One region of the Gloeocapsopsis sp. IPPAS B-1203 genome, then DNA from elsewhere that is predicted to be linked to it. Evidence: riboswitches for the same ligand, from Rfam matches in the RefSeq annotation. Region 1 holds a riboswitch; the other holds the start of a gene.
The links. Region 1 has a riboswitch for cobalamin ahead of CSQ79_RS06355 (sirohydrochlorin chelatase). Riboswitches for the same ligand answer to the same signal wherever they lie in the genome.
Positions count from the first base shown of each region.

Region 2: linked by a shared signal. The riboswitch ahead of CSQ79_RS09525 (DUF1636 family protein) and the one ahead of CSQ79_RS06355 (sirohydrochlorin chelatase) in region 1 are both predicted to bind cobalamin.

Region 1 is NZ_PEIG01000003.1:51,038-62,794, reverse strand. It holds gene fni (type 2 isopentenyl-diphosphate Delta-isomerase) at 1-869, opposite strand, end outside; gene cysC (adenylyl-sulfate kinase) at 1,076-1,660, opposite strand; gene CSQ79_RS06385 (DUF4385 domain-containing protein) at 2,317-2,814, opposite strand; gene CSQ79_RS06380 (ion transporter) at 2,845-3,627, opposite strand; gene CSQ79_RS06375 (nucleoside deaminase) at 3,838-4,263, shown strand; gene CSQ79_RS06370 (response regulator) at 4,455-5,147, opposite strand; gene CSQ79_RS06365 (sensor histidine kinase) at 5,144-6,349, opposite strand; gene CSQ79_RS06360 (Spy/CpxP family protein refolding chaperone) at 6,650-7,117, shown strand; cobalamin riboswitch at 7,172-7,342, shown strand; gene CSQ79_RS06355 (sirohydrochlorin chelatase) at 7,384-8,382, shown strand; gene sipA (regulatory protein SipA) at 8,461-8,769, shown strand; gene CSQ79_RS06345 (peroxiredoxin) at 8,806-9,357, shown strand; gene CSQ79_RS06340 (nucleotidyltransferase family protein) at 9,526-9,876, shown strand; gene CSQ79_RS06335 (HepT-like ribonuclease domain-containing protein) at 9,863-10,204, shown strand; gene CSQ79_RS06330 (hypothetical protein) at 10,368-10,877, shown strand; gene CSQ79_RS06325 (hypothetical protein) at 11,087-11,506, opposite strand.
Region 2 is NZ_PEIG01000004.1:305,191-316,947, forward strand. It holds gene CSQ79_RS09485 (PAS domain S-box protein) at 1-2,099, opposite strand, end outside; gene fmdA (formamidase) at 2,585-3,760, shown strand; gene CSQ79_RS09495 (FmdB family zinc ribbon protein) at 3,812-4,078, shown strand; gene CSQ79_RS09500 (photosystem II assembly protein) at 4,080-5,639, opposite strand; gene CSQ79_RS09505 (SPL family radical SAM protein) at 5,623-6,537, opposite strand; gene CSQ79_RS09515 (class I SAM-dependent methyltransferase) at 6,782-7,639, opposite strand; gene CSQ79_RS09520 (hypothetical protein) at 7,658-8,095, opposite strand; gene CSQ79_RS09525 (DUF1636 family protein) at 8,128-8,526, opposite strand; cobalamin riboswitch at 8,980-9,120, opposite strand; gene crtD (C-3',4' desaturase CrtD) at 9,270-10,775, shown strand; gene CSQ79_RS09535 (ABC transporter ATP-binding protein) at 10,857-11,757, opposite strand, start outside.

The DNA of each region.
Region 1 (11,757 bases):
AGAGCGATCGCTTTAGCAATATCTAATCCATGACGCAAACCGCCAGAGGCAATTAGAGGAATTTCGGGTGCTAGCGCTCGAATGCTCCTGATACACTCTGCTGTCGGCAATCCCCAATCTGCAAATGTCATCCCTAAACGACGTTGTAGGCTATTTTCTGCGCGTTCGCTTTCAACTTTTGCCCAAGAAGTTCCGCCCGCACCTGCAACATCAATTGCGCTAATTCCCGCATTCATCAATTTTTTTGCCATAGCCGCAGAAATCCCATTACCAACTTCTTTGGCAATAACTGGTATAGGTAGTTTAGAACATAATTCTTCTACTTTGTCAAGCAAACCGCGAAAATTCGTATCACCTCTAGGTTGAATGCACTCTTGTAATGGATTGAGATGCAAAATCAAAGCGTCAGCTTGCAATAAATCAACAACGCGCCGACATTCATCTAATCCGTATTTGTAATTGAGTTGTACTGCACCCAAATTAGCTAATAGTAAAATATCCGGTGCCAGCGATCGCACAGCGAAAGTTGGAGCAACTTGTGGTTTCTCGAGGGCTACCCTTTGCGAACCAACTCCCATAGCGATATTGTAATGCTGGGCAACTTCTGCAAGACGACGGTTAATTGTTCCAGCGAATTCTGTACCACCTGTCATTGAAGAAATCAACAGCGGATATGATAGCTGTTTTCCTAAAAACTCAGTTTTGAGGTTAATTTCATCGCGGTTAATCTCTGGTAAACAGCAATGTATGAAACGATAGCGTTCTAATCCATTTGTCGTTTGCGAAAATTGGACATCTTCATCGAGACAAATGCGCAAGTGTTCTGCCTTACGTGTCTGTGTTTGTCCTAACGAGTTTGAAGGGATCACAGGTTAATTTAAAAGCGATTTTTTACGACTGTACAACTAGTCATACTTCTATTAGCAAGATATTATTCAAACTTTACCCAATAAGAAAAAGGATGAACAAGTGGCTTCTCGCACTCACTCATCCATAGATTAGAAGCAGTCGATTATTATTTAGACACTGAATATTATCGTGGGTACAGTGTAAGTGTGCTATACGCACCTAATAACTAAGCAACTTTTGAGACACTATTGTTTGCATGAACATATTGATTGAGCTTCGCCATCACTTTCTCGACACTTTCAGACAAAGTTTCCTGGTTTGTTCTGCATTCAACATCAGGATTGAGTGGCGGTTCATAAGGATCGTCAATTCCAGTGAAACTCTTAATTTCTCCAGCGCGGGCTTTTTTGTATAGCCCTTTAACATCACGCTCTTCGCACACAGCTAAAGGCGCGTTGACATAGATTTCAAGAAAGTTACCAATCTTACCGCGTACTTCGTCACGAATTTCACGATAAGGAGAAATAGCAGAAACAATGACGATCACTCCATTGCGAGTTAGTAACTGAGCCACAAACCCGATACGACGAATATTTTCATCGCGATCGGCTTTGCTAAAACCTAACCCTTTCGTTAAATTTTCCCGAACAATATCACCATCAAGAACTTCAACTTTGTAACCTTGCTCGCGCAGTTGCTCTTCTACCGCTTTACTAATTGTTGTTTTTCCTGCACCACTCAACCCAGTAAACCACAAAGTCATTCCTTGATGTTTCATCTTCCTGCTACCTTTACTTTTATTGCTATTCATGTGTTCCACACAGTCAAACAAATCGACGTGGAAATCTCTCAAACCTTTTCCTCAGTTGCAATCAACTTCCTAGACTAGATAGGGTAAGTCATAGTTTCTTGCGGCAATATAACTAACATGAAGCTGGGTTCTATTGCATTACTACCTCTTGATAGTTCAGGAATATACACTGGCTGAATTGTAAACAAAATCTATCAGATTATACACACATATTAAAATTTTATTAACTGATAGTAGGAATTGAGTTTTATTAGAAAATAATATATATGTCAAGTAGGCAAGCGTGATAAATAATCATACCTTTCAAGATCGGGTAATGAGAAAGCATTTAGCAGTTGGTATTGAGCTAAACAAAAGCTAATAGCCAATCTTCGCTTGGTAACAGCTACCAATTACTCGCTTTTAAGTTGAGCTTGCTTTTATCTACTCACTTATTCAGTAATAATTATCATTCTGTCAAGACTGGAGTAAGTGACTTAGCAATATCTTTACAATCAACAGAGTTTTGTGAGTTTTATGTATAGCAACGACACCATGCTCCTAGTATTTCTTGTGTTGTAACTTTGTCGCATTATCTTACTTCAAGTCACGATGATTTAGTTACACAGATAACAGAAGTCATATAACCTGAAGTTATTACTGTACAATCCAGAGTTTTATTCTTCCTGCTCGTACATCTGTTGATGTTTTTTCATTAGCTGAAGATATTTTTCATGCGTTTTTGCTAAAGCCCATTTCTCTTTAAAGATTGCAGCTGATTCAGCTTTGACAGGATCAATCTCTAAAGGTAAAACTTCTTTTCGCGCTTGCTTTTCAGCTTCTGGGGAACCTGCTTTTTGGGGGTTAGCTTTATACTTTCTGCCACTTTTATGATTAGCATAGCGACGCGATCGCGTGTACCCCATCTGCAAAAACTTACGCGCCATATCCGCACCAACAAAATCATCTTGTGCTAAATAGTTGAGAAATAGCTCATAAATCTTGTCACTCGATTCTTTGGCAATTTCAGGAGTTTTAAAGCGCCAGTATGGTAGAATCTCAGACTTGTAAGGCTCTACTAGCAACACTCCTTGCTCACCTTTACCTACACGGTACAGTTCAGGCGAACAGCGAAAATCAATATTTTTAAAATCTAAAGAATAATCAAATGTCATAGCAACTTTAAATATAAATAACCAATAGTCCTACAAACTCTTTGCCAGTTTTGTACCACAAATCTTGCAGTACTGAGCATCCGCATCATGTAGAGATAATTGACAAATAGGGCAAAGAGTTTCTACCTGGTTACTTGCTTTAATAAATTGTCTAATTAAATTACCTACTTGCCAAGGAATTAATGCAACACCAGTCATAATCATTAATACCGCCAGTAATCGCCCTACTTGCGATACGGGCGTGACATCTCCAAAACCGACGGTTGTCATCGTGACAACAGAGAAGTAAACTGCATCTAAAAATGTATTAAAATTAGGATTGATGGGATGTTCAACTTGATAAATTAGCCCTGAATAAATAAAAACAATAGCAAATAAAGTAAACAGAATTCTAGCAAAAATAATGCTATCTTCACTGCTAATGCGTTCAAATAAGAATTTTTTTTGAATAAACCTCACTAGTCTAAGAATCCGAAACCAACGTAGAATTCGGATAAAACTAATATTGACCAAGCCTATGAAGAAAGGTAAAATTGCTAAAAGGTCAAGGAGCGAATATAAGCTAAAAAAATACTTTACTTTAGAATCTGCACACCAGAAACGCAATAAGTACTCTACAGCAAAAATACCTAATATAATGATATCTACACTATCTAAAATTTCTTTCAAGTTATTAGAGATTGGGTATGTCTCTATAACGAAAATAGCTGAAGATACTAAAACTAGGCTTGTAATTGCTAAATTAATAAACCTTCCTAGAGGAGTTTCTATATCTTCTAAATAAAATCCAATAACTTTTCTTGCTAGCAACATACTCATTACTTGCTAGTATTAGACGAACTCAATAATATTAGTTTGGATGATGGCGCGTTGTTCATAAATAAAGATTGTATTACACTAAATAGATGATATTTTTACAAGAAATCATAACTCTATGTAATTAGAATTTAGCATATTTTTTATAGTAATAAAGCTAGGGAAGCTCTATATTGTTGAAATACACCTACTAGCATGATTAACAAGATGACTGCAGAAAATTTTATGCGACTCGCGCTAGAAGAAGCAAAACAAGGAGATGCGCCCTATGGTGCGGTAATAGTTAAAGATAATAAGATTGTCGCAGCAGCACACAACACTGTGCAGCAAGATCATGACCCTTCTGCCCACGCAGAAATGAATGTCATTCGCAAACTGACATCTCAAATAAAAAGCCCTTCTTTGACAGGATACACAATATACACGACAGGTGAACCTTGCCCGATGTGTGCAACCGTATGTGTTTGGGCTGGTATATCTGAAATTATTTGTGCAATCTCTATTGAAGACTTAATTCGTATAAACCAATCGCAAATTGATATATCTTGTGATGAAGTTATTGCCAGGAGTTTTAGAGATATTAAAGTGACAAAGGGGTTATTGAAAGAAGAGTGTTTAGAATTATTCAAGTAGTTCGATAGAGTAGACAAAATACTTATTTGATATTGAATATTTGATGTTATGAACTTATGTTAAAAATATAGAACAGCAAGGGCAGTAGATAATGTTTTACATCTCTTCATGCAAATTTCAATATAAATTATTGGTTCTCTAGTGGGCTTAACATCTACAACTAAAGTTTGTCTAATTTCTTCCCTAGCCTCTCACTCCGGACTTCGTCCCGCTGCGCTAACACTCCTCGCTCCTTTTCTATCAGGTTCTACATGGTGGAGGAACGAATTAGCAAAAATAGCTGCTTGCGTGCGATCGCGTAGAGAAAGTCGATTCAAAATACTTGTAACGTGATTTTTGACAGTTCCTTCTGAGATATGAAGCGTTTGGGCGATCTCGCGATTACTTTCACCTGTAGCAATCAACTGTAGCACCTCGCGTTCTCTTGGTGTAAGTTCTGTCCAACCTGAGGGTGTTATTACGGAAGATTCTGGAACTTTTGCAATAACTTTCTCAACTAAACCAGGTCCTAGCTGAGTATAACCTTTATAAACTGCCCGAATTGCTGCGGCTAACTCTTCTGAGGGTGTATCTTTAAGCAAATAGCCCATCGCACCATTACGCAATGCGGCGGCAACATACTCATCGTTATCAAAAGTTGTGAGTACAAGCACCTTGATTTGGGGAAACTGCTGAGTAATTTCTCGTGTTGCAGCAACACCGTCCATGACTGGCATGCGCACATCCATAAGTATGACATCAGATTGCAACTTTTGCAGCAAGTGCACTGCTGCTTGTCCATTTTCTGCTTCTCCGACAACTTGTAAATCTGGTTCTAACTCAAGTAAAGCTTTTAAACCCTGACGAATAAGATTTTGATCGTCTACTAATACTAGGCGAATCATGTCAATAACCTCGGTAAGGGGATTGTCGCAGTAATACAACAACCACCACTAGGTGCGCTGTTGATTTGAAATTCACCTCCCAACGCGAGGACGCGATCGCGCATACTTTGTAACCCAAATCCTGTAGTATTCTTGTTTAATGCAAATCCTTTGCCATTGTCTGCAATTTTCAAGTGTAAAGATTCCACTGATGTTTGGATATCTATTTTGACTTTATTTGCTTGTGCGTGTTTCCAAATATTAGTAAGTGCTTCTTGTGCGATTCGGTATACTGCAGTTTTGACATCAGCAGGAATCGGATGATTCAGTGATAGATGATAAATTGGAGAAAATCCTGTAGAATGATGAAACTCAGTCACTAAAGCTGCGATCGCTACTTCTAAAGACTGACCATGCAGCGGATCAGAGCGCATTGCTGAAACAGATTGTCGCACCTCACGTAATGATTGAGAACCTAAGTTTTTGGCTTGCGCTAAAAATGTTTGTGCTTTAGCAGGGTTAGATTGCCATAATTTTAGAGCAGTTTCAAGCTGTAAGTTTAAAGCTGTTAGAGAGTGTCCGAGTGAGTCATGAATATCTCGTGCGATGCGGTTGCGTTCTTGTAATGTTGCTTGATCTTCAATACGTAGTGCATATTGTCGCAGTTGCTCATTTGCGATCGCAAGTTTTTCACGAATTTGTCGTTCTGCAAGCACAGCATTCATCAATAACAATACAAATACTAAGCTTAATCCAAACGAAAGTGCAAAACTTAACAATGTAAATCGCAATCGTTCTTGCAACATGGGAACAGCAGGAACATGTTGAAATCGATGACTCAATGTCAAAATAAACAAAGTAAAAGATAAAGTTGTGACGACAATACGACCTGGTAGTTGAAAAATAAGACAACTACGAATGACAAGAATAATATAAAGAAACGAAAATAGTCGAATGCCTCTTCCAACAAAAACTCCAGCGAAAAGAATCAAGAAAATTTCTAGTGCCGTATAAAGTATTTTAGAGATGAGTTTATCTCTGGGCATTCGTAAACCCAGCAACCCAAAAAACACTAAACTAATAATCGTTAAAGTTGGCAAAGCATGAAATCGGCGAAAGTGAGTTGATAAAGCTTCTGTAATAGCAACCGCTAGTAAAAGTAGCCACTCTAGTAGTAGTAAAAACCGGAAAGGATGTGTGTGAATATGAATTGGACGATTCATCTCATCTAAATTTTTTGCTAAATATTGAGTAGGTGAGTGTAATTATTGCTCACACATTTTAGGCTTGTTAATACTTAATGCTTAATTATTGTTCCACTGACCTATAACAGCCCTAAGTTACATTTATTTTCACTTACTTATTACCTATTACCCATGATTGTCCTCAGTACAGTGAATTTATTGACGCTCAGCATCAGCAATACATGACTTTAGTCATACTTCAATTCGTGACTTTTTCCTCATGCTACTCAAGAAGGCAAGTTTATAGGATAGAAACATCAAACATGAGGAAAACAATTAATGTCGCCATCAAAGAAAGTAAAATTTATGTCGCTGTTCGCTGGAGCAGTAGCACTTTCTACTGTCTTCGCACCTTTATCAATTAATGCACAACCTGCTGCACCTCAAGTAGGACAACGTGCAGGCGCTGGCAAAGGTATGGGCAAAATGGCAGGTATTGAACTTAGTGCGGAACAACAAGCTCAAATGGAACAAATCCGCAATGAAACGCGCACTCAAATCGAAGGAGTGCTTAGCCCCGAACAACGTCAACAATGGCAAGCTGCTACACAAAACGGGCAACGACGACGTGGTGCAATGGCTGCTTTAAATTTATCCGCAGCGCAAAGAACTCAAATTCGCCAGATTATGCAATCTTCAAAAGAGCGCGCAACAGCAGTTCTTACCCCCGAACAACGCCAACAAATTGAGCAAAGAATGCAGCAATGGCGTCAACAGCGTCAGCAACGCAACCAAACAAGCAATTAGCTAATCGCCACCAACAACCCCTCCGGTAGTATTTTTGAACTGGGAAGAATCAGCTAAGATAACAAGGCACAAGTGATCTGTCACGGTATAGGGAAACTTCGGTGTAAATCCGAGGCTGTGCCGCAGCTGTAAAAGAAGTTGTGAGTCATGGGGTATGAATCTAGATATCAACTCAAAACTCAAAACTCTCTAAAGCCAGAATGCCTAACTGTGACTCGCTCACACTATATTCCTGCGTTGCACAGGAACGGAGCACTAAAACAAGGATGCCTACCATCAATACAGTAAATTCCACTCTACTGAAGAACCCAGTTAGTACAATCGAGTTACCTCCTTTACCTTTACGTCGTCCTTTGCTGATGATTGGTCACGGTACCAGAGATGCAGCAGGGCGACAAAGTGTCTTAGACTTTGCTGCTGCTTATCAAGCTTTAGATTCATCCCGACCTGTTGTCCCTTGTTTTTTGGAACTGACAGGTCCAACGATTCAAGAAGGTGTCGATCAGTGTGTCGCCCAAGGTTATACTGAACTTTCTGCCCTGCCAATTTTGTTATTTGCAGCGCGACATAATAAATTCGATGTGACGAACGAACTTGACCGCGCGCGTCAACGTCATCCTCAAGTTAAATTTTACTACGGGCGACATTTTGGTATCACACCAGGAATTATTGATTTATGGCGATCGCGTCTTGCTGAAGTAGACGATCCACCCGTGCGCGCTGATACTGTTTTGCTATTTGTTGGTCGCGGTTCGAGCGATCCGGATGCCAATGGCGATGTTTATAAACTAGCACGTATGCTTTGGGAAGGTAGCGGTTATCAAACTGTAGAAACCTGCTTTATTGGTATTACCCATCCTCGCCTCGAAGAAGGCTTTCGCCGTGCGCGACTTTATCACCCCAAACGAATTATTGTACTTCCTTACTTTCTCTTCACTGGCATATTAGTCAATAAAATCTTTGATGTCGCTGCCCAGCAACAAGCACAGTATCCAGATATCGCTGTCACCTGTTTACCAGAAATGGGGCTACATCCGCAGTTGTTTTCCATTCTCCGCGATCGCGAAATTGAAACTCAACTCGGTAATGTGCAAATGAACTGTGAAATGTGTAAGTTTCGGCTAGCTGCTGTGAGTAATCACGATCGCGCACACAGCCACGATCACCACCATCATCACCATCATAGTCACGACCACTCGCACCCTACAGTAGATCCTTACGCCGATCTCGAACAATATCACCAAAAAATTTGGCAAGTTCCTTAAGAGAGATCAGTAATTGGCTATCAGCAGCAAAAATAAATATATTCTGTCATGCTGATAGCTAGTAGCTGAAGCCCAGTTATGTCTAAAGAATTTGCCATTGGAGAAATTGTGCGTGTCGTCGCACTACCACCTTACTTAAAAACATCTGATCCCATGCCGATGTTGCGCCCACCAGACATTATTCAAATTGGTGAAGAAGGAATTGTCATGGATCGGCGTCCAGGTGGGTATTGGAGCATTCGCTTTACACGCGGAACTTTTCTGATAGACAGTCAATACATTGATGCAGTGAGTAGTTTAAATGAGCCACCATCTGCTAGCCATCTAGAGCCAACAACAATGAGTCAAATTGACACAACACAAAGCGACGAAGATGGTAGTACTTAATGTAAACTTATGTTAAGTTAATTTGTCATTTGCATCATGCTGTCTCGTCGCTATTTTCTGCAGACAATTGTCTGCTTATGTCTTGCTATTACTACTTTTTGTGCCTCGCCTAGCTTTGCAATTGGCGGTAAACTTCCCTCCCTCGATCAACCTGCACCAGAATTTACTTTACCCACTAACACAGGAAACGGAGAAATTGCACTTACTGATCTACGCGGTAAGTGGGTGGTACTGTACTTTTATCCCAAAGACTTTACAGCAGGTTGTACGTTAGAGGCGCGACGTTTTCAGCAAGACTTACCAAAATATATAGCTCAAAATGCTCAAATCATTGGTGTGAGCGCTGATTCTGTTGATTCCCATGCTGAATTTTGTGACACAGAAGGTTTAAAATTTCCCTTACTTGCAGATACAACAGGCGAAGTCAGTAAAGTATATGGCTCTTGGCTAGGTAATCTCTCGGTACGACATAGTTTCATCATTGATCCGAAGGGAATTTTACGAGCTACCTTTGTTAAGGTAAATCCTGTCATTCACAGTACAGAAGTACTTAGCCGTCTCACCGAATTACAGGCAACTGTATCTTAAGGAATAAGGCTCAAACACCTCCACTTTTGATCGAGGTTGGAGCAAAACTTGATATGGGTAATCGGACAAGTGCTTTCACAGTAGGATTTCAAGGATGAATTGCTGAGTTGTTGATCAGCTCTAAACTAAAATTGAAGAAAGATAAAAATCACTCGCTGCATAATTCTGATGAAACAAACTGATGTGGCAGGATTTAAGCCATTTGTCCCAACTGCGATCGCACTACCAGAAGCCGCGATCGCTCAATTCTGTCAACGCTGGAAGGTGGAAGAGTTTTATTTATTCGGCTCGGTGCTACGGAATGATTTTCGTCCCGATAGCGATATCGATGTGATGGTGCAGTTTGCGCCAGATGCTCATTGGGGACTGTTGGAATTAGTTCGCATGAAGCGAGAGCTGGAAGAAATGTTTGGGCGTAAAGTAGACATTCTGACCAAAAAATCAATTGAACAGAGTAAAAATTGGATTCGCCGCAAGGAAATTTTAGGGACAGCGAGGTTGTTCTATGTCCAGGGATAGTGCGTCGGTACTGGACATATTTCTTGCAGGACAACGCGCCTTAACCTTTGCTCAAGGTTTGGACAGATCTGAACTTGAAACAGATGTGATGCGGCATTCTGCGATTTTGTATCAAATTGAAATCATGGGTGAGGCAACAAAACGATTGTCTATTGTTTTTCGCAACCAACACCCTGAGGTTCCTTGGAAGGATATTGCAGGAATGAGAGACATTATTATTCATCGCTACGATCAAATTGATTTTGACATGGTCTGGCAAGTCATTCAAAACAATATTCCTGAATTGCTGGCAATGATTGCGCCATTGTTACCTGAAGAACCAATGTAGCGATCGCACAATGAGCAAAACTTACCGATCTCGATCGCTTTCTCACACAGATGCTCAAAGCAGCTTTTTAATTTATTTTTGCAGGTTTCCATACGTACCTTATTGTCATCTCTATGTACAATATCTCTAAATTGCTACAATACTTGCTCCTCGGAGACTGTATATGGAATGGGAACCAGATCCCCTTACCGCAAAAAAGGCATATACTCAATTTCAACTTCAGCAGTCTAAGCCTCTAGTTAGATGGCGAAATACAGAAGCGTTACTACGCCGCAATACATTAGCAATTCTCATGCCTATTGTGCCGTTGTCGGTAGAATATCGTTTACGGCGAGCATCAAAACTTGCAGAAGAATCATTATTGGAGTTGGCAGAAATTGATCTTGATACGATTAGTGATACTGAATTGCAATCAGCCCGTATTCTAATTGGCTTGAGCTTTGTCGGGTTTGGAGCACTATTTACTGCCTTTTTACTACTTTACGTATCTACATTGCATCCCGAACTTAACTCGACTGCACAAATACGACGCTATTGGTATCAATACATCTGGTTTGTGTGTCTCGGTGTGGCAGGATTATTTGTATTGGGAAGAGAAGCTATGCGATCGCATTGCCTCAATGTTACGTCATCACAAAAGGCTCCTTGGGACGATCAATCAAGCTGGAATTAAGCAAAAAAAAATGCCCTACCATTGTGTTATGGCAAAGCATTTAGTGGTGTGAGGAGCAGACTTTATGTCTACTTATAGATAAGCATATTAAATGCATATGGCAGTACAGTGGCAGTAAGATTGCAATACTGTGACATTTTTATGTGTTGTCATGGTTCATCAATACGCATTTGTCGCAGTGCGATCGCGATCGCACTGCGAAGGTTGATTTAAGCTTCAACATCGGATGCTAGGAGTTTTGACACTTCTGCGTGTGCTAATACCGCAGCAGGTTCTTGCTGGAGAGCATGATAGTATTTCCGCTCAAATGCATTACCTACTTCTGATGGCATCAGCAGTTCGCGAACATCAGCCATCAAATCCTGAAGATCGTCTTGCAATATTGGTTCATCTGCCGAAAGCATTTCATCAATATAGACAATTAGCTCAGAAATACGATGTAGCCAGGCAAATTGTTCGTGCTCAATGACAAGTTGTAGTAGCTCTCCACTTGATACTCGCCCGCGTCTTTGTTCGTAGCTAATACGTTCTGCTTGCAGCAAACAGGCGTGGAGGTGTAGCAATTTGTTGCGTAAATTGCGCAGATATTGATGTTGCCGTATTCTTTGGATAAGTTGATTAGAAGTCAATGGAATCCATCCTCCCAGTACGATAGTCTTCAATAACTTGAGATATTCTTGTTACGAGGCACCATAGCGGATGACAAGCTCGTTAATTGGTGTACTACCAAGTAATTAACTTATTTCACGTATTGTGTTATTGGCGGTTGCTACTTTTTTCCCATTTTGTGCAAAGATTAATAGCCTATCTCACACACACTTCTCGCCTATTCTAAATAAGCCTTCCCTTTTTAGTACATGAGTGGAGTATCTTATGCGAC
Region 2 (11,757 bases), on a different contig from region 1:
TCTAAAATTGCGCGTTGCAGCGTCATTGTTTTTTGCAAAGTTTCCTCTGCCAGCTTACGCTTGATAAACTGACCGATTTGGCTACCAATCGCTGCCATCATTTGCAGCAAGTCTGCGTCGGGTTCTTGACTTTTGCGATTAAAGAACACCATGACACCCAGTTTCTCATCACCGCTGTGAATGGGAAAACCTAAAGCGCTGCGTAATCCAACTTTAGTGGCAATTGCTGTGCGGTGAAAATCAGGATCTTGGGTAATATCAGCAATCCAGAGTGGTTCTCTACTTGCCCAAACACGCCCAGGTAGCCCAACTCCAGGAGTAAATGTGGTCTGTTGTGCGATCGCTTCAAATTCTTCAGCAGCAGCAAATGGTAAATGCCAAGTGTGTACGCAATGTAATACATTTTGCGGATCAATACTCCACAGTTCGCTAAACTCCCACTCTAAGCTTTCGCAAACGGCTTGCAAAATTTTGGGAGTAGCAATACTCAGTGTTGCTGATTCTGCTAATACTTTTGTGATTGCGTGTTGTGTGACTAATCGCTGTTCGGCTCGTTTACGTGTAGTAATATCTATACCAGTGTTGACAACATACTCAATCTCATTTTGGTCATCCACAAGCATATTTCTTGACCAAGCAATCCAACGGTAACTACCATCCTTTGTTCTCCAGCAGCTTTCTTCCTCTTGGGGAAATTGATCGGCTTTCAGTTCGGTAAAGCTAGTTTTGACGACTTCTGCTTCTTCTGGTAGTAGAAATAAATTCCAGAAATACCTATCTCTGACTTCATCAAAGGAATAACCTGTGACTTGTTCGCAGGAAGTATTAAATCGCACAATTTGTCCTTGAGAATTAAGAACAAAAACCAGCGCGCTAGCCATATCAACTACCGCAGAAATGAAATTACGCTCTTTCTCAAGAGATGCTTCGATCTGCTTGCGTTGAGTAAATTCGGAATAGATTAAATAGTAGACATATGCCAGAATGACAAAAATGATTAAAATAGCGATCGCTAGTGTTACTAGTGTTTTACGTACACTTACTTGTTCTTGAGTAGATAATTGCTGTAGTAGTGCCTTTTCATTTTTCTCGATCTCGTTAATATGCTTACGGATATCATCCATAAGATATTTGCCGTGATGTGATGAAATTACTTCCAAAGCAGACGCAAATCCTTGTTTCCGTCGCAAATTAATGATTTTTTGGATCAGATCCAATCTCGTTTTGATGAGAGCTTCAACCGTCTTAATTTGTCTATAATTATTTAATCCTTGTAGTTCCTTTAACTGCTTTATTTTTAACGGAACATTTGTCAATGCTGTTTGATACGGTTCTAAATAAGATTTGTCTCCTGTAAGGACGTACCCTCGTTGTGCAGTTTCAGCGTCTTTGACGTATGAAAATAACTCTTCCCATGTGGTAATTTTCTTTTGGGCTATTGTGACCTGATTGCTATTATCAATTAGTTCTTTAATACTTTGGTATGAAACTGTACCAATTAAAACTAGAATTAGTGAGGCTAAGCCAAATCCTCCAGCAACCTTTTTAACAAATTGCTGACGCGTTTTCTGCGAACGAGTTTTTTGTGTATGAACCAGTAGTAAATTAGCTAAGTTACGTCGTAATTCAAGTTGCTTGATCACTTGGCGACCGAGAAGTCTAAGTGCTTCTATTTGTTCAGGGCTAAGATTTCGTGGTACTTGATCGACTACGCAGAGTGTTCCTAAGGCATAACCTTCAGGATTAACTAATGGTACACCAGCATAAAACCGGACAGGAGGTTCTGATGTGACAAATGGATTTGTTGCAAACCGTTCATCGGCTAGCGCATCCGGTACGATCATCACATCAGGTTCTAAAATTGCATGAGCACAAAAAGCAATGTCTCGTGGTGTTTCTAGCGCCTCTATCCCAACCTTGGACTTGAACCACTGCCGATTAGTATCAACTAGGCTGACTAAGGCGATCGGAGTTCCACAAATATATGCAGCTAAACGGGTAAGTTCATCAAAAGCAGCTTCATTAGGCGTGTCAAGAATTTTGTACTGTAGAAGTGCTTCAATTCTTTGGGCTTCGTTATTAGGTAGTGGTGCTTTCATGAACCTTTACTCGCGATCGTCAAACTCATTCTTTTGTCACATCGAAATAAATGAAAGAAGTTTGAGTATCGATTCTCAATCTGCAAGATTGAATGACAGCATCGAACGTAGCAATGCATGGGTACTGCAAAGCCAGCAGATATAGTTGAATTTAAACAAGTCAGCACCACAGTTGGCATGCAAAAACAAGAACTTAGATTTATAGTTCCCTAAAAAAAATCATTTCTCACACCCAAATTCAAAATTTGATTGGACTGTTGGATCGCTTGGCGACTGAAGTCGCAGCTAATTAAACTAAGACCACCTCCGTGGTCTAATCACTAAATATACTTATGCAGTGTGCGTAGGTAGGCTTTGTTTCTCTAGCCCTATTTAGTCTGTGGGAAGCAGGATTCATATTTGGTAACTAACGCTACGGTTTACAAGTGTCAATTGCTGCAGGATTATCTCCATCACGTTTTCATCGGTATGTGGTGGAGGATGCTATGCCAGAAGTTCTCTTCAAAGTTGACCTAAATAAACCATTTACTGAACAAGACTTAGTAGGTCATAATCGCTGGCATCCTGACATTCCTGCCATTGTGTCTGTTAATCCAGGAGCGGTATTTCGCATCGAATGTAAAGATTGGACAGATGGACAGATTAGTAACAACGATAGCCCCAATGATGTGCGTGATGTTGATTTAAGTATGGTTCACGTTTTGAGTGGACCTATTTGGGTAAATGGTGCGGAACCTGGAGATATCCTCGTCGTTGACTTGCTTGATGTGGGAACATTACCTGATTATGAATGGGGTTTTACAGGAATCTTCGCTAGAGAAAATGGCGGTGGTTTCTTAACAGAACACTTTCCTACCGCCCAAAAAGCAATTTGGGATATTCAAGGAATTTATACGCGATCGCGCCACATCCCCGATGTCAAATTTGCAGGAATTCCTCATCCTGGTTTAATCGGATGCGCCCCTTCAGCAGAATTACTGGCACAGTGGAATAAACGCGAAGCTGATTTAGTGGCAACAAATCCTAATCGAGTTCCACCGTTAGCAAATCTACCCAATCCGAAAAATGCAATTTTAGGTTCCCTCACAGGCGCAGAATACGATCGCGTCGCTCAAGAAGCCGCAAGAACTGTACCGCCCCGCGAACATGGCGGTAACTGCGATATCAAGAATTTATCAAAAGGTTCGCGGATTTATTTCCCTGTATACGTCGAGGGTGCAAAACTCTCAATGGGAGATATTCACTTTTCGCAAGGAGACGGAGAAATTACCTTCTGTGGTGCAATTGAAATGGCAGGGTATCTCGATCTTCATGTCGATTTAATCAAAGGTGGTGTTGCCAAATATGGACTCACAAATCCTATATTCAAACCAGGTCCAGTTGAACCAAGGTATTCTGAGTATCTAGTATTTGAAGGGATTTCTGTTGATGAATTTTCTGGCGAACAGTATTATCTTGATGCCCATGTTGCCTATCGTCGTGCTTGTTTAAATGCGATCGAGTATTTTAAGAAATTTGGCTACACAGGCGAACAAATTTATCTACTGTTAGGTTCTGCGCCTGTTGAAGGAAGAATTAGCGGAATTGTAGATATTCCTAATGCTTGTTGTACGATCGCCATTCCTACTGCAATTTTTGAGAGAAATGTTTTGCCATCATAACTGTTAGCGATTGGCAATTAGCTGTTAGCGATTAGCAAAAGAGAAGTATTTATGCCTTTATACGAGTTTCGTTGTGATACCTGTGGATCTTTTGAAACCTGGCGTAATATGGCACAAGCTAGCGAACCGATGCTGTGTCCGAGTTGTGATACATTAGCCACAAGAATTTACTCGGTAGCTGGTTTGATTCTGACACCTTCAGCTTTAAGTCGCCGAATTGACCAAAGTGCAGAACCAAAAGTTCAGCAGCGTCATTCACACTCACACTCCCATAGTCACAACCATCACAACGGGCGTCCTTGGATGATTGGTCATTAATTTACACTTTTTTGGCTAAAATTACATAGTCATCAACTGCATAATTTTTAAAATATGGAATTTTTAAATATTGGTTATGGAGAGGTTGCATAAACTTTTGGTTAGGTAAATTCTCTCTAGCAAATTCAGAGAAATTCTCTGTATATCCTCTTTTTCCAGTCGAAGTAATGTATTTGTACCACTCTAGAGTCAATTGTAGTTCATCTAAAAATAGTTTTATAACCTGTTGCTCTTTACTAATATCTTCGCAATGATAAGTGTCATATGCTCTATATAGTTTAGTTCCTTGTACAATTAATAAAATATAACCTTCAGATGCTAAACTTGTTGATATTATCTTTTTGTACGCTTTTAGAGCTTTATATCTTTGCACTTTTTCGTTAAAGAAACAGTGGCAAATTACTATAAAATTAAAGAAATTTTGTGGTAATTTATTTAGCTTTTCATAGCTCAAAATATCACTAGTATCAAACCTAAAATAAGTATTAGTATCTAGATGTTGTTCTACATATTGTTGCCAAAATTGCCTTCCATGCTGCTGTAGACTAGATTGCTTTTCTAAAGAATAGTAGCAAAAGGGTACTTGTGATGTTTGTAAAAAGTTTTTACTACTCTGCAAAAATAAAGCTAACCCATAAGCAACTGTACTAGGTCCAGCAGCAATATCTAATACAGTTAGCTGACTTGATAATAATCCAGATTTATAAATTAAGAACCAAGCAATGTATGTACAGTATACATTATCTAAAAAATACTGTAGAAAATAAACATGAGGAGTTAATTCTAAATTATATTGCGGATCTCTTCTGTTCCGTACTTCACTAATATCTGTACGTGCTTTGTTTATTGCGGTAGTTAAATGGAGTTCAGGTATTTTTTTGAACTCTTCTACCAAATAATTAGTTAAACTAGATTCAAACTCATCAAAAACAATCTGATCTATTCCAGTACAATGCAATTTATATTGATCTAAATCAGTTATTTTTAGTACGTTTGATATGTGTGCTATCAATTCTAACTTTGGTTTAAGTAAGCAGGTATTATAAGTTGACTGCTGTTGTTGTAATTCTTTGAGTAACTGCTCTTGAATAACGATTTGCTCGTAACTTAGATTCAATGCTGCTTCTTTTTGATCTATTTGTTGCTCTAAATCTTTAATTAAATATTCATCTGATTGAATTTGCAGTTCTACTAAACTGATTTTTTTCTCTCGGTGATTTAGTTGATGTTGTAAATTTTTAATTGTTCTTTCACTAGTAGATACTTGTTCTAATAAATCATGGTATTCCTGTTTATGAATAATAGTTACAATTTCTTGATTTTGCCTAGCTTCTATTAATTGTTGTCGTAAACTTAAAACTTCGCTTTCAGATACTACTAAACGTTCTTCTAACTCTAATTTTTCTTTAAAGGTTTTTTGAAGAGGAGAATATCTATTCTCTGCTTTTTGGGTTTTGTTTAGTATTTTCTTTGCTAAACCAGTATCTCCTTTGCCTAGAGCTTTATGGAATCGAAATCGTTGCCACCATGCTACGATTATTTTACTAATAAGTGAAGCCATCCTTACCTTCAATAATCTCTATATCTTTGAGAGAAGTTAATTTATCTTTGAATACTAAATAATTTACTTTCTCATTTTCATACCACCAAGCGTATTTTTGCTTAATTGTCAAAGCTTCCTGACGAGTTGTTGCTACAAGTAGGCGATTTTGACTAGAATGAAATTCTTGAATGACAATGCGATCGCCTATTTGAAGTTGATTGATAAAATTTGTGACGTCAGCTGGTAAAGTAGGAAGTAGTGGTGTAACAGTAATCGAAATTTTGGGGACGTAACCTTTTAAGGGATCAATATTTTTTTTAATTTTTGTTAAAGCATTAAAACGAGCTTTAATACTAGGCGATCGCGGTTCAAAATCTTTTCTGACTACTTCACTACCAGTAGGAATACTCATATTAATTCGTAAGTGCTTGAATCGCTGTAAAATATCAATATCTCTAGTAATGATTGGACTACGAGTTTGAATAACTAAAATTGGGCGATACTCTAGCATAACCTCTAGTAGTCGGCGAGTCAGTTGCTTTTTAGACTCTATCGGTTGGTAAGGATCAGTAACGCTACTCATGTAAATTTTAGGGAATTTTCCTGGATTTTTTTGACACCAGCGATTCAATTCTTTTTCTAAAACTTCTACAGCATTTTGCTTAATAATGACCCAGTTACCCCAATCTTGACGCATTTTTGGATTAGGACTAAATGCTACTGCATAACAATAGCTACATCCATACTGACAACCTCGATATGGATTCAGTGTAAAATCGTAAGCTGCGATAAATCCAGTTGCTTTTGTTAGTAGAGACTGAGTATTTTGTGAGTAAATATTGGCGTTACCGAATGTTTCTTTGACTAAAATGGTGGGGGTACTTTCGCAATATTTTTCATACTGAGGCTTAGTCATATTTATTTTAAATTAGATACCGTTGCAGCAACAGTTTTTTGCTGTTTGCTAGTTTAATTTTATACCTCCAACTTTGAGTCGTCGAATTGAACAAAGTGCAGAACCAAAAGTTAAGCAGCGCGATTCACATTCGCAGAATCACAATTATTACCACGGGCGTCCCTGGATGATTGGTCATTAAAATGAGATCGTATTTTCTCCGTTTTTAATCTTGATATTCGTCTGTACGATCATTTTGGTCAACCTAAGGACTCGATAACTGCCAGAGTTGGATGTCATAACACAGATGGTTATCGAAAATGGTGCGTGCTGCTAACCCTTCAACAATCGGCTTTTCTAGCCAACGATTAAATGCCCAACGCCCCAGTGAATGTAACGGTGGAAGTGCGATCGCCACTACATCAGCAATGTATTTAACAGTAGTCAGTCCAAAAGTACGGAAGTTATCAACACATAAATCAATTGTTGGCGCAACTTGAGTTGAGATGTCCTCAGACTTGATTAACTTAAAGCCAGCTTGGATCAAAGCCGCGTGAAGTTCGCTAGCGACATGACAATTAGAAAAAATGCCCTCTCGATATTCCGCATTAGAACGCATCATATCTGCAAGCAACAGGTAGCCACCATTACTTAATAAACGAACCGCACCTTGAGCTAAATCTTCAACGGCGATATATTGGCTACTTTCACTGAACAGAACTAGATCGTAGAAGTGTGAGGTGTGAAAATCTTCAAATCTTGTTAAATAGAAAGGTACTTGATTGTTAGTGTTTTTGATAAACCTTTCTTGTTGAAGTGCATCTGGTGCTAACCCCTCGACAATAAAACCGCGATCGCACAAATACGCGGCATTACCACCGATACCACAACCTACGTCAAGCACAGTTTTTATACCTTCTGGGATAAAACTGATTAACTTCGCTGCATAGGCTTCCTGCGCTGCACGCAAGCGAGTTAGAGTCAATTCCTCGCCTTTTTCAGGGAGTGGTTCCCAATACCCATAATGAAGATAGGAGGAATTTGTGAGTCCTATGTAATAGTCTATCGCTGCATTTTGGTAGCGAGTTGGTTTAGGAATATTAGTTGCTTTTGGCTTAGTCATTCAGGCATAAAGTAAGTTTTAGGTGATTAGGCTTGGCTGAAATTCTTCCCATCGTTTGCACACTTGTTCGTAACAGTTGAGTGGAGTAATCTTGAGCTGATGTAAGAAATTGACTTCAATTTGAGGATGAGCTTTTAGCATTAAAATAATGTCTTGATCAGGATTGTATGTTGCAACTGCGGGAAGAATGGCAGAGATTATTGATGAGCTAGTAGATTGCGATCGCAAGTAAAACTCAATCAGATTAGAAGGCATATATTGAAGTGCGAAGGGAGTTGTATCAAGATTTGTCATTGTATAAGTAACAGAGGTATCCACATCACAAATGACAACTCCTCGCCCAAATGACTGAAACCCTTGCCATGCTGTATAGCCTATTACTAGCAAATTATTATGAATAAAGTTATTTTGCCAGTAGCCAAAATTTCCTTGCCAGACACTATCAGATAATCGCACTCGCTTCCTCACTGTAGAGTGATAATCGTTTGTTAATTTTTATTAGAACTAGCAGCAATATTTAGGGGTGGAATCTTTGCTAAGATACTCTTTTTTAAGGGTTCTGGTCGTTCCGACCAAGGCAGAGAACCATCAGATTTAGTGTAGTATTGAGTTGCACATTCGAGGATCGCTGGCGCACTGCCCTCTTTTGGTAAATCTCCAAAAAGATAAGTTAACTTTCCTTCCCCAGCAAAGGCAATAACACAAGCACGATTGCAAGCACTCATACATTCTACGGCTTGAATGGAAAATTTATGCTGCAACTCCCAAGTTTGTGCTAATTCCTGAAGTTGTTGTAATAATTGTTGTCCCCCACTCTCACCAATGCGATTGCCATTTTGCCACACGCTGGCACAGGTCGTGCAGATAAATAAAGTATGTTTGTTCATTAATTTTGAAATATATAGAATGAAGTCTGAAGCGCAGACATGGCAACTTATCGTAGTTGTGCTGCGACTGTTTGATGCGATCGCAAGCCAGCAGAAATTCCGGCTGCATTAGAAAAATACGCGTTTCAGCTAAACCCCACTATTAAAATAGTGCTGTGCATTCAAGATCCGCACTTTGATTCAGTCACTTTAGTTCAATTGAATGATTCGACACTGGCAATTAATTAAGTAGGTGGGTATAACTATTTATCACACGTTCCGTTTTGTTGGGAGACGGGGGAACTGAATGACAGGGTAAATCGATATTCTTTGTCCTTCCTGAATTTCCCATTACCAATTACCTTTTACCAGCCTCTATGTTACGTTTTGGTCGGTAATTTGTAGCTTCTTGATAATATATTCTCAAGCAGACTGGATAAATTCTTATGCTAAAAATTATCTGTACCTCGCAGATAGATAGAGTTTTTTTCGGCGGGCATTCTGACTTTGAGACATAAATCTCATCACAGCTGCGGGACAATGCCGGATTTACACCGAGCTTTCCCCGTTACCTCTGATGGCTGACCCCCATCAGAACCGAATGATTGATTTCCTCATAATAGCATGATTTATAGTTCACAGTTTGGGCAATCTCACTAAGAAATAATGCATTCTAGTCTGCAGCGAACTTTATGAGCGAAAAACTAAGCTTATTAACATAACTTAATATTAGAATAATGTAAGTTACTACTTTTGCTTAACTTATGCCAAGCCGTCAGAAAGGCAGTAGCAATCGCATCGTTGTCATTGGTGCAGGAATTGGTGGACTTACCGCAGGTGCATTATTAGCACATCGAGGCTATCAAGTGTTAGTTGTCGATCAGGCATTAGTTCCAGGGGGTTGTGCTTCTACATTCAAGCGCAAAGGATTTACCTTTGATGTGGGCGCAACACAAGTAGCAGGACTCGAACCTGGAGGCATTCATCAGCGCATCTTTTCTGAATTAGAAATTGATCCACCACGCGCAACTCCTTGCGATCCAGCGTGCGCGGTGTATCTTCCTGGTGAAACACAACCAATTAATGTGTGGCGCGACGCCCAAAAGTGGCAAACAGAACGTCAACGACAATTTCCTGGTAGCGAACCGTTTTGGCAATTAATTGCAACTTTATTCAAAGCAAGCTGGGCATTTCAAGGACGCGATCCTGTTCTACCACCGCGCAACCTTTGGGATTTGTGGCAACTGACAACGGCGGTACGTCCTGGAACTTTAGTGACTTTGCCATTTACCTTGATGACAGTAGGCGATGCGTTGCGGGCATATGGACTAGGAAACGATCAACGATTAAGAACATTTTTAGACTTGCAATTAAAGCTTTATTCTCAGGTAGATGCAGAAGAAACCGCGTTACTTTATGCCGCGACTGCGTTGAGTGTCTCGCAGCTACCACAGGGTTTGTATCATTTGGAAGGTAGTATGCAGGTGTTGAGCGATCGCTTAGTAACTGCCTTAGAAAGAGATGGTGGCAAACTCCTGATGCGTCATACTGTAGAACATATTCAAGTACAAAATAACAAAGCAACAGGTGTTATTATTAGCGATCAAAAAGGTGAATCTTGGCTAGAACCAACTGATTGTGTAGTTGCTAACGCCACTGTCCAAAACTTAGTACAGTTATTGGGTGAGAATGCTCCAAATGGTTACAAAAAACGAGTAGATAAATTACCACAAGCATCAGGTGCATTTGTCATTTACTTGGGTGTAGAAGAGAGTGCAATTCCTACTGAGTGTCCTCCACATCTACAATTTATGTATGATGCTGATGGTCTGATTGGAGATAATAATTCACTGTTTGTGTCTGTCAGTCGTCTAGGTGATGGTCGCGCCCCAGTAGGTAAAAGAACAATTATCGCTTCTTCGTTTGTCGAGCCGTTACCTTGGTGGCGTTGTCATGATTATGAGGCAATGAAAGCAAAGTATACCCAAGAGGCAATTACTAAACTTGGTCAATTCTTTCATTTAACACCAGAAACGATTATTCATGTAGAAGCCGCAACACCGCGCACCTTTGCCCGATATACAGCAAGAGATCAAGGTATCGTTGGTGGTATTGGTCAACGAATACCAACTTTTGGTCCTTTTGGCTTTGCAAATCGAACTCCCATCAAGCATTTGTGGTTAGTTGGTGATTCAACACATCCAGGGGAGGGAACTGCAGGTGTCAGTTACTCGGCATTAACAGTCGTTAGGCAAATTGAGAGCTTTTGAACAACACTAGTCACTAGATACTCTTTCACTCGCTCCGGACTTCGTCCCGCTGCGCTAACGCCCCTCACTCCTCGCTCCTTATTAGGCTGCTGTCGGTTGCTTCATTTGCGATTCTAGAATTGAGCCGTAAAGGTTACTGTTACGCATCAACTCTTCATGAGTTCCCTGGGCGACTAAGTGGCCTTTATCCATAAGTAAAATGCGGTCTGCGTTGCGGATCGTGCTGATTCTTTGGGCAATGACAAACGACGTGCAAGTCTTGCCTCGCATTAAGTCATCTAAAGCATCTTGAATATCAGCAGCAGTTTTCGCATCAACTGCGGAGGTACTGTCATCGAGAATTAAAATCCGGTAATTAGTTAAAAGAGTGCGCGCGATCGCAATTCTTTGTTTTTGTCCTCCTGATAGCCCCACACCTCGTTCGCCGACAATTGTGTCGTAACCGTCGGGTAAACTAGCAATAAAGTCGTGAATTTGGGCAGTTTTAGCAACATTGATGACTTTTTCTAGAGGAGCATCAGGTGCAGCATAGGCAATATTATCGCGGAGCGTACCAGAAAAGAGTGTTGTTTCTTGAAAGACAATGCCGATGTGCGATCGCAAGCTTTCTAAAGAAAAATCGCGGACGTCACGTCCATCAATTCTGACTGCACCTGCGGTGACATCATAGAAGCGAGGAATCAAATTCATGATCGTACTTTTACCCGAACCAGTCATGCCAAGGATGGCAATTAATTCTTGAGGTTTGGTTTCAAAAGAAATGCCTTTAAGAGCTTCTGTCGTCGCCCCAGGATAGCGGAAATGGACATTTTCAAAGGTAATACGACCGCCGCATTTTTCAAACGGTACAGCACCAGGGCGATCGCGAATTTCAATTTCTGCATCGACAACTTCATAAACTCGTTCAGCAGAAGCAGCAGCTTGGGCGATCGCTGGAGCAGCAAAACCAATTAGTAAAATAGGTTGGAGAATAAATAATAGG